Regions from separate parts of the Pseudomonas sp. MYb327 genome, predicted to be linked through region 2. Evidence: predicted binding sites of a transcription regulator. Region 2 holds the regulator's gene; the other holds the start of a gene.
The links. The regulator sigma-54, encoded in region 2, starts transcription at its own class of promoters, with help from an activator protein. The targets are predictions, from matches to a motif close to ANTGGCATNNANNTTGCTNT.
Positions count from the first base shown of each region.

Region 1 (5,512 bases), 850 kb from region 2:
GGAGTTGCCGGTGAAGGAGGGCAATGTGATTTTGATCGTGCCTTCGGAACTGGATCAGGAGCTGGATATAGAAGGCCTAATTGCCCGGGCTGAAGCGTTGGCGCCGCGGTTGGGGTATTCGTTGCAGACATTGATCAAGGCAATTCGCCCCGCGACGTAAACTGTTCCGGCCTCATCGCGGGCAAGCCCGCTCCCACAGTAATTGCGGTGCTCACAAAACCTGTGGGAGCGGGCTTGCCCGCGATGAGGCCATCAAATCCGATGCAAATCTCAAATGCCTTTGAAGATTCCGGGCCGCCGCTCCACCAGCGACCGCACACCCTCCTGCGCATCCTCGCTGGTCAGCAACTTCTTCACCAGCTCCGGCAACCCTTGCGCCGCCGCCGTTTCCCCTTCATATCGAGCCTGTCGCGCAGACTTCAGCGTCGCCTGAACCCCCAGCGGCGCCTGCCGGGCGATTCGCTCGGCCAGTTCTAACGCCCGAGGTAGCAAATCCTCGCTGGCCATGACTTCCTGCACCAGGCCCAAGTGCAAGGCATCATGCGCATCAAATTCGTCTCCGGTCAGCATCCAGCGCATGGCGTTGCCCCAACCGGCCACCTGATGCAGGCGCAGGGTGGCGCCACCGAAGGGAAAGATGCCCCGCTGCACTTCCATCTGCGCGAATCGAGTGTTGCTGGCGCACAGGTTGATATCGGCTGCCAGCATCAATTCGATGCCGATGGTCAGGCAATAGCCTTGCGCGGCGACGATCACCGGTTTGCTGACCCTCGGCCCGACGAACACACCCCATGGATCGCAGCCGCCGGGCGGCGCCTGCCAACCTTCGGTCAGCGCGGCGCTTGCGTTGACCAGGTCCAGCCCGGCAGTGAAGTGTTCGCCGTGGCCGAACACCACCGCCACTCGAGCGTCGCTGTCGGCTTCGAAATCGCCGTATGCCAGGCTCAATTCATTGAGCATGTCCAGATCGAAGGCGTTGCGTTTGGCGACCCGGTCCAGGCCGATCAACACCACATGACCACGTTTTTCACGGCTCACGCGACAGGTGTCGAGCTCTTTCATGGTGCATTCCTCGGGCGGGAAAGGGCGATCAGACCAAAGGTCTGTGTCTTGAAGGTGAACCGTTTTAGCGCCTTCGCCCGCAGGGCCGGGCCTTTGAAAAATAGACGCTTGCACGATTATCCGCAAAGCCTGTGACAGAACGCCGTACGCAGGAGTTTTGCGATAAAAAAAGCTCCCTTTTTCGGCAAATTCCGGTATAGTGCGCGCCGGCCTTTAGCCGGGCCGCGTTTAGGTAGAGCAATTCCCCGAAGTCAGCTTCGGCTGCACGTCCGTACTGCGGACTCTCCCTTGACGATTCTTTTCATTCATTCGTTTTCGCAAATCCCCGCCGACAAAGCTGCCAGGGCGACTCTTGAGTCTCAACACGGCACGCGCAGCTTTGGAGCATGGGTCTTTGCGGATGCACTTAGAGGCAGACCCATGACCCAGGAAACCGGCGGCTTCGCCGCTTTTAATCTTAATCCGAATATTCTTGCAGCCGTCACCGCGACTGGCTACGAAGAGCCATCGGCTATTCAGCAGCAATCGATCCCGATCATCATGGCCGGTCACGACATGATTGGTCAGGCGCAAACCGGTACGGGTAAAACCGCTGCGTTCGCCCTGCCGATCCTGCATCGCATCGATCCTGCAAAGCGCGAACCGCAAGCCCTGATCCTGGCCCCAACTCGTGAGTTGGCGCTACAAGTTGCAACCGCTTTCGAAACCTACGCCAAGCAAATGCCGGGCGTAACTGTTGTGGCTGTCTACGGCGGCGCGCCGATGGGCCCACAATTGAAAGCAATCCGTAATGGCGCACAAATCGTTGTCGCCACTCCGGGCCGTCTGTGCGACCACCTGCGTCGTGACGAAAAAGTACTGGCGACCGTGAACCACCTGGTTCTCGACGAAGCCGACGAAATGCTCAAACTGGGCTTCATGGACGACCTGGAAGTTATCTTCAAGGCTCTGCCTGCAACCCGTCAGACCGTATTGTTCTCGGCCACCCTGCCGCAGTCGATCCGTGCCATTGCCGAACGCCACCTGCGCGATCCGCAACACGTGAAGATCCAGACCAAGACCCAGACCGTTACCGCGATCGAACAGGCTCACCTGTTGGTTCACGCTGACCAGAAGACTTCTGCCGTTCTCAGCTTGCTGGAAGTGGAGGATTTCGACGCGCTGATCATGTTCGTGCGTACCAAGCAAGCGACCCTGGACCTGGCCAGCGCCCTGGAAGCCAAAGGCTACAAAGCCGCTGCGCTGAACGGTGACATTGCCCAGAACCAGCGTGAGCGCGTGATCGATTCCCTCAAGGATGGCCGTCTGGACATCGTTGTTGCGACCGACGTTGCCGCTCGTGGCCTGGACGTTCCGCGCATCACTCACGTGTTCAACGTGGATATGCCGTACGACCCGGAATCCTACGTTCACCGTATCGGCCGTACCGGCCGTGCCGGTCGCGAAGGTCGTGCGCTGCTGCTGGTGACTCCACGTGAGCGCCGCATGCTGCAAGTGATCGAGCGTGTTACCGGTCAGAAGGTTGCTGAAGTTCGTCTGCCAGACGCTCAAGCTGTTCTGGATGCGCGCATCAAAAAACTGACCAACAGCCTGTCGCCGCTGGTGGCTGAAGCTGAGTCGACCCACGGTGATCTGCTCGATCGCCTGACCGCCGACATCGGTTGCAGCCCGCGTGCCCTGGCCGCAGCCCTGCTGCGCAAAGCTACCAACGGTCAAGCGCTGAACCTGGCCGCTATCGAGAAAGAACGTCCACTGGTGCCGAACAACGCACCGCGTGGCGATCGTCCAGAGCGTTCCGGTGATCGTCCTGAGCGTGGTGACCGCGAGCGTCGCGCACCAATGCCACTGGGCGAAGGCCGTGCTCGTTGCCGTACCGCGCTGGGCGCGCGTGACGGTATCGCTGCCAAGAACCTGTTGGGCGCAATCCTCAACGAAGGTGGTCTGGCGCGTGAAGCGATCGGTCGCATCCAGGTGCGTGACAGCTTCAGCCTCGTTGAGCTGCCGGAAGATGGTCTGGAGAAGTTGCTGACCAAGCTGAAGGACACTCGCGTTGCCGGTAAGCAGTTGAAGCTGCGTCGCTATCGCGAAGATTGATCCGCCTCCGGGCTGATTGATCGAACATAAAAAATCCCCGACTGGTTCGGGGATTTTTTTTGCCTGCGATTTTTTATTCCTGCTTTTATTTCACAACATTTCCAAAGGACAAAAAAAACCGCCCAAAACAGGCGGCTAAAAGGGAAGAGGGATCACTGAATCAGTGAGTAAACGGATTATCCGCACCAACCAACGGGCAGTGAAATCAACTCTGGCTATGCTGGTGATAGGCGACAACTGCGCCTTGCAATGAAGCGGGGGCGATCGGTTTGGGGCGATTACTGCACAGGATTGGTGCGGTGCTTCCGTATTGGTTATCCAACCGATTGATATCAAAGCGTTTCTGCCGATGGCACGGGCCTTGCGATGCCTAGATGTCCGGGTGACAAGGAGTACGGCATGATCCGCACCTATTTTGATGAAATGTACGACGCCGGCGGTCAAGTCCGCCCGCATTATCGGGAGTTTGCCCGTTGGCTGGCCGAAACGCCTGACGAGCTTTTGGCACAACGGCGACGTGAGGCCGATCTGCTATTTCATCGCGCCGGGATTACGTTCACGCTCTACGGGGATGAGCAGGGGACAGAGCGCTTGATTCCCTTCGACACCATTCCTCGCAGCATTCCTGCCAGCGAATGGCGGGTGGTCGAGCGCGGCTGCATCCAGCGGGTCAAGGCGTTGAATATGTTCCTCGCCGACCTTTATCACGAGCAGCGCATCATCAAGGCCGGCATCATTCCGGCCGAGCAAGTGCTGGCTAACGAGCAGTATCAGTTGGCGATGCAGGGCCTGGATCTGCACCGGGATATCTATTCGCACATTTCTGGCGTCGATTTGGTGCGCGATGGCGACGGCACGTACTACGTGCTCGAAGACAATCTTCGTACACCGAGTGGCGTGAGCTACATGCTCGAAGACCGCAAGATGATGATGCGGTTGTTCCCGGAGCTGTTCGCGGCGCAACGTATCGCGCCCATTGATCACTATCCGAACCTGCTGCTCGATACCCTGAAAAGCTCCAGCCCTATCGATAACCCGAGCGTGGTGGTGCTGACGCCGGGACGCTTCAACAGTGCGTTCTTCGAACATGCTTTTCTGGCGCGGGAAATGGGCGTGGAACTGGTGGAGGGCGCGGACCTGTTCGTGCGTGATGACAAGGTGTTCATGCGCACCACCGACGGGCCAAAAGCGGTGGATGTGATTTACCGCCGCCTCGACGATGCGTTCCTCGACCCGCTGGCGTTCAATCCGGATTCGATGCTCGGTGTGCCAGGGCTGCTTTCGTCTTATCGCTCCGGCAATGTCGTCTTGGCCAATGCCATCGGCACGGGCGTGGCAGACGACAAGTCGGTGTATCCGTTCGTCACGGACATGATCCGCTTTTATCTGGATGAAGAGCCGATCCTGAAGAACGTGCCTACATGGCAGTGTCGTAATCCCTCTGAACTTTCCCACGTACTGGCCAATCTTCCAGAACTGGTGGTCAAGGAAACCCAAGGCTCCGGCGGTTACGGAATGCTGGTGGGGCCAGCGGCGACTGCAGCGGAAATCGAAGCCTTCCGCGCGCGAATCATCGCCAAGCCCCATGCCTACATTGCGCAACCGACGCTGTCGCTGTCGACCTGTCCGACCTTTGTCGAAAACGGCATCGCGCCACGCCACATCGACCTGCGTCCGTTTGTATTGTCTGGCCGCGAAACCCGGGTTGTGCCCGGCGGTTTGACCCGTGTCGCGCTGCGCGAAGGTTCCCTGGTGGTGAATTCCTCCCAGGGTGGCGGAACAAAGGACACCTGGGTGGTCGAGGATTGAAGGAAGCCTGCCATGTTAAGTAGAACTGCCTCGGATTTGTATTGGATGTCGCGTTACCTGGAGCGGGCGGAAAACCTCGCACGGATGCTCGACATCAGTTACTCGCTGTCGCTGATGCCACAGGATGGTCGCGGTGATGGCCTGCACGAATTGGCCATGCCATTGTTGATCACCGGCACCCTGGATGATTACCTGGAACGCCACGGCGAGTTGCATGCCGAACGACTGCTGCATTTTTTCGCCCTGGACGCGGCCAACCCGGCCAGCATCTACAGCTGCCTCGGCGCGGCGCGCGCCAGTGCCCACGCGGTACGTGGGCGAATCACCGCTGACATGTGGGAAAACATCAACGCGACCTGGCTGGAAATTCGCGGGATTGCCGAGCAAGGCCTTAGCCGATACGGCATGAGCCGTTTCTGCGAGTGGATCAAGGAACGTTCTCACCTGTTCCGTGGCGCGTCCTACGGCACGATCATGCGTAACGATGCGTTCCGCTTCATTCGTCTGGGGACGTTCATCGAAAGGGCCGACAACACTTTACGCCTGC
Region 1 covers NZ_CP159258.1:3,452,017-3,457,528, reverse strand. The annotation lists gene ABVN21_RS15495 (spermidine synthase) at 1-160, shown strand, start outside; gene ABVN21_RS15490 (crotonase/enoyl-CoA hydratase family protein) at 271-1,062, opposite strand; gene ABVN21_RS15485 (DEAD/DEAH box helicase) at 1,483-3,156, shown strand; gene ABVN21_RS15480 (circularly permuted type 2 ATP-grasp protein) at 3,556-4,965, shown strand; gene ABVN21_RS15475 (alpha-E domain-containing protein) at 4,978-5,512, shown strand, end outside.
Region 1: a site for sigma-54 is predicted at 3,505-3,524, ahead of ABVN21_RS15480 (circularly permuted type 2 ATP-grasp protein). Genes of this name have one in related genera too.

Region 2 (5,512 bases):
TTGAATCCGAACGACTCCACCAGGAACGCGGTTCCCGGCTCCGGCTGGTTCAACAATCGCAGCTTGATCGTGTCGCGCAGCTGATACAGGTTCAGGCTGGTGGTATTTATCTTGAGATCGGCGAGGTCGGCAATCGGTCCGAGCAAGGTGCTCTCAACGTTGATCGCTTCGGCCAGCGATCGGTTGGCGTTGCTCAATGGGTGACGACGACGGGTTTCCGAAAAACGCTTGAGCAGCGTTTCCTCGTCGGCATCCAGGTACAGGACATCGCACTGGATATGCCGGCTGCGGACTTCTTCCAGCAGGTCGGGAAAGCGTGTCAGATGGCTCGGCAAGTTACGCGCATCGATGGACACGGCAACCAGCGGCTGGGACAGCTCAGTGTGAATCAGTGCGCGCTCGGCCAATTCCGGCAGCAACCCGGCAGGCAGGTTGTCGATGCAGTAGTAGCCGTTGTCCTCGAGAACATCGAGGGCGGTGCTTTTACCCGAGCCGGAACGGCCACTGACGATGATCAAACGCATGGTTACGGCCCGTTTTGCTCGTCCAGGACAACCTGATACAAGGCTTCATTGCTCGGGGCGCTGCGCAGTTTTTCGCGCACTTCCTTGCGGTCGAGCATGCTGGCGATCTGGCGCAAAAGCTCCAGGTGCGCATCGGTAGCGGCCTGGGGGACCAGCAATACGAACAGCAGGTCAACCGGGGCGCCGTCGATGGCGTCGAAATCGATTGGGGCGTCCAGGTGCATAAGGGCACTGATGGGCGAATCGCAGCCCTTCAGGCGGCAGTGAGGAATAGCGATGCCGTTACCAAAACCGGTAGATCCGAGTTTTTCACGGGCAATCAAAGCCTCGAAGACATCTTGCATCTCCAGATCCGGCACTTCGCGATGGATGAGGTTGGCAATTTGTTCGAGGGCTTTCTTTTTACTGCCGCCCGGCACGTTCACCAGGGAACGGCCGGGGGTCAGGATGCTTTCAAGTCGGATCATGGGTTGGGAGTGTTAACGACCGGTAGCGCCCTGGAGGAGGCTCTGGGTCTTTTCCTTATGCTTTTTGAGTTGTTTATCAAGCTTGTCGGTGAGTGCGTCGATCGCCGCATACATGTCGGTATGTTCCGCGTTGGCGACAACTTCATTCCCGGGAATATGCAGCGTGGCTTCGATTTTCTGCTTCAACTTTTCGACCGTCATCGTGACCTGCACGTTGGTGATCTTGTCGAAATGTCGCTCCAATCGTTCGAGTTTTTCGCCGATGTAGGTGCGAAGAGGTTCGGTCACTTCCAGTTGGTGTCCACTGATGTTGACTTGCATACAGCTTCTCCTTCGTTGCCAGTGCATAAAGCGGCAGATCAGATGATCTGCCACTGGAACGCTGTGGCGTGGCTCTACATCAACCGCTTGCGTTCGCTCGAAGGCGCGATCCCGAGGGATTCGCGGTACTTGGCGACGGTGCGGCGAGCCACCTGAATGCCTTGTGCCTCCAGTAAACCAGCGATCTTGCTGTCACTCAACGGCTTTTTCTGATTTTCCGCGGCAACCAGTTTTTTGATGATTGCGCGGATCGCCGTGGACGAGCATTCGCCGCCTTCGGAGGTGCTGACGTGGCTGGAGAAAAAGTATTTCAGCTCATATATGCCCCGCGGGGTATGCATGAACTTCTGCGTGGTCACCCGCGAGATCGTCGACTCGTGCATGCCCACCGCCTCGGCGATGTCATGCAGGACCAACGGTTTCATCGCTTCGTCGCCGTACTCCAGGAAGCCGCGCTGATGCTCGACAATCTGGGTGGCTACCTTCATCAGGGTTTCGTTGCGGCTTTGCAGGCTCTTGATGAACCAGCGGGCTTCTTGCAGCTGGTTGCGCATGAACGTGTTGTCGGCGCTGGTATCGGCGCGGCGGACGAATCCGGCGTACTGGGCGTTGACCCGCAAGCGTGGCACCGACTCCTGATTGAGCTCCACCAGCCAGCGTTCGTTGTCCTTGCGCACGATGACGTCGGGAACGACGTACTCGGCTTCAGTGGACTCGATTTGCGAACCTGGACGCGGATTGAGGCTCTGGACCAGTTCGATGACCTGGCGCAGTTCATCTTCCTTGAGCTTCATGCGGCGCATCAGCTGGCTGTAGTCGCGGCTGCCGAGCAGATCGATGTAGTCGGTGACCAGACGCTTTGCTTCAGCAAGCCAAGGGGTCTTGGCGGGCAGCTGGCGCAATTGCAGCAGCAGGCATTCGCCCAGGTTGCGGGCGCCGATGCCGGCAGGTTCGAATTGCTGGATGCGGTGCAGAACGGCTTCGATTTCGTCGAGTTCGATGTCCAGCTCTGGATCGAACGCTTCGAGGATTTCCTCTAGCGTCTCGTCAAGGTAGCCCTGATTGTTGATGCAGTCGATCAGGGTCACGGCGATCAGGCGATCGGTGTCGGACATCGGCGCCAGGTTCAATTGCCAGAGCAGGTGGCTTTGCAGGCTTTCACCGGCGGAAGTACGGGTGGTGAAATCCCACTCGTCGTCATCGTTGCTCGGCAGGCTGCTGGCGCTGGTCTGGTAGACATCTTCCCAGGCGGTATCGACGGGCAGTTCATTGGGGATGCGCTCGTTCCAGTCGCCTTCCTCGAGGTTATCCACCGTCGGGGCGCTTTCCTGGTAGGAGGGCTCCTGAATGTCGCTGTTGGGCTTCAGTTCGGCATTGTCAGCCAAGGGGTCGGTGTTGTCGAAGTCGTCGCCTTCTTCCTGGCGTTCGAGCATCGGATTGGACTCCAGGGCCTCCTGGATTTCCTGTTGCAGATCCAGGGTCGACAATTGGAGCAGGCGGATGGCCTGTTGCAGCTGCGGTGTCATCGTCAGCTGCTGGCCCATTCTCAAGACTAGCGATGGTTTCATGGCAGGGGCTTAACACCTTATTCGCCGGCGCACATGCGCCATCCACTACAGGGCGCCGGAGCGCCAAACATAAGCAAATTATATGCCCGAAACTGCAGCGTTTGCCTAGAGCGCTGTAACAATAAAAAAATGTTGATTTTTTATCGAGACAAGCGCTTTGGCGACCTGCCAGACACCTCAGCGCTTACAGGCGGAACTCATGGCCCAAGTACACTTCCTTGACCAGGTCGTTGGCCAGGATGGTTTCAGAGTCGCCTTCGGCGATCAGTTGGCCATCGTTGACGATATAGGCGGTTTCGCAGATATCCAGGGTTTCACGGACGTTGTGGTCAGTGATCAGCACGCCAATGCCCTTGGCCTTGAGGTGGTAGATGATCTGTTTGATGTCACCCACCGAAATCGGGTCCACGCCAGCGAAGGGTTCGTCGAGCAGGATGAACTTCGGGTTAGTGGCCAGTGCCCGGGCGATTTCCACGCGGCGACGTTCGCCACCGGACAGGCTCATGCCGAGGTTGTCGCGGATATGGCTGATGTGGAATTCCTGCAACAGGCTTTCCAGTTCTTTGCGACGACCGGCCTTGTCGAGTTCCTTGCGGGTCTCGAGGATCGCCATGATGTTATCGGCTACCGAGAGTTTGCGGAAGATCGAGGCTTCTTGCGGCAGATAGCCGATGCCGGCCTTTGCACGGCCATGCATCGGCTGATGGCTGACATCCAGGTCGTCGATCAGGACGCGGCCCTGATCGGCCTGTACCAGGCCCACGATCATGTAGAAACAAGTGGTCTTGCCGGCGCCGTTGGGACCAAGCAGGCCGACGATCTGACCGCTGTCGATGGACAGGCTGACGTCACGCACGACCTGACGGCTCTTGTAGCTCTTGGCCAGATGCTGAGCTTTCAGAGTTGCCATTACTGGGCCTTTTGCTCGTCGGTTTTCTTTTTCGGCTGGATCACCATGTCGATGCGCGGACGCGACTCGGTCACCTTGCTGCCGGTAGCGCGACCGGCGCTGGCGAGCTTTTTCTCGGTGTCGTAGACGATTTTCTCGCCTTGGGTGACGTTGTCGTCCTTATCGATGACCTTGGCGCGGTCAATCAGCACGACACGATTTTGCTTGGCGAGATACTGGATGGTCACACCCCAGCCCTGCACGGGCTTGGTGTCTCCAGCGGTTTGCAGTTGCTCGAAGTAGGCCAGGTTGCCCACCGAGGTCACCACGTCGATGTCGCCATCGGCGGCACGGGTCATGGTCACTTTGTTGCCGGTGACCTTCATCGAGCCCTGGGTGATGATCACGTCGCCGGTATAGGTGGCAACACCGTTCTTGTCGTCCAGTTGGGCGTCGTCGGCCTGAATGCGGATTGGCTGCTGCTGATCGTTCGGCAGAGCCCAGGCGCTCACGCTTCCCAGTGCTGCGCCCAGACTGAGCAAAATAGGGAGGGTTTTAACGAGCCTCATACTGTCCTCTTACGTTCGATAGCAGGTGTATCCTGCTTTCTTTCAAATACGCTTTCATTCCGTTACCAGTCGATACGCCGCCAGCGCCGTCGATTCTAACGGGTTGCTCGGTCTGCGCATATTGCTGTTGCGGGAACACCGTCATGCGAGTGGTGGTGATCAGGGTCCTGCGATTTTTTTCGTCGAAACGCGTGATGCGTACCGAGTCAATCAATTCAACCTGCGTACCGTCCGGATTGACTTCACCCTTTTCGCTCTGGACGTGCCATGGGAACTCGGTACCACGGAACATGTTCAGGTCGGGGTTGGTCAGCAACGTCACTTCGGTTGCCTTGAGGTGTTCGACCTTGTCGGACGTCATCTCGTATTGCAGTTTGCCGTCCGGCAGGAACTGCACACTGTGGGCGTTGATCGCGTAATAGTCGATCGCGCTTTCGTCGGCCTTCACCACTGGCTTGTCGAGGAAGCGTTCCGGGCTGATATTCCAGTATCCGACCGCGGCGAAAATCGCCGCGATGGAGCCGAACACCAGAGTGTTGCGAATCTTTTTGCTCAACATGTCTTGGCTCACAGGTACGCGGCGTTGGCCGCATCAAGGCGGCCCTGGGCGCGCAGGATCAATTCGCAGAATTCTCGCGCGGCACCCTCGCCACCGCGGGCCTGGGTCACGCCGTGGGCGTGTTCACGCACGAAACTGGCGGCATTGGCCACTGCCATGCCCAAGCCTACGCGGCGAATCACCGGCAGGTCTGGCAAGTCGTCGCCGAGGTAGGCGACCTGTTCATAGCTTAGGTTGAGTTGGCCCAGAAGTTCGTCCAGTACCACAAGTTTGTCTTCGCGACCCTGGTAAAGGTGCGGAATGCCGAGATTCTTCGCTCGTCGCTCTACGACCGGAGTTTTACGGCCGCTGATAATAGCGGTCTGCACGCCGGCTGCCATCAGCATCTTGATGCCCTGGCCGTCGAGGGTGTTGAAGGTCTTGAATTCGCTGCCGTCTTCGAGGAAGTACAGGCGTCCGTCGGTCAGTACGCCGTCGACGTCGAATACCGCCAGTTTGATCTGTTGGCCACGTTGCAGAAGGTCTGCGCTCATTACATTACTCCCGCACGCAGCAAGTCGTGCATGTTCAAGGCGCCGACCGGGCGGTCTTCGCTGTCGACCACGACGAGCGCGT
Region 2 covers NZ_CP159258.1:4,301,112-4,306,623, reverse strand. The annotation lists gene rapZ (RNase adapter RapZ) at 1-524, opposite strand, end outside; gene ptsN (PTS IIA-like nitrogen regulatory protein PtsN) at 527-991, opposite strand; gene raiA (ribosome-associated translation inhibitor RaiA) at 1,004-1,312, opposite strand; gene ABVN21_RS19475 (RNA polymerase factor sigma-54) at 1,387-2,880, opposite strand; gene lptB (LPS export ABC transporter ATP-binding protein) at 3,065-3,790, opposite strand; gene lptA (lipopolysaccharide transport periplasmic protein LptA) at 3,790-4,338, opposite strand; gene lptC (LPS export ABC transporter periplasmic protein LptC) at 4,325-4,897, opposite strand; gene ABVN21_RS19455 (HAD family hydrolase) at 4,906-5,430, opposite strand; gene ABVN21_RS19450 (KpsF/GutQ family sugar-phosphate isomerase) at 5,430-5,512, opposite strand, start outside.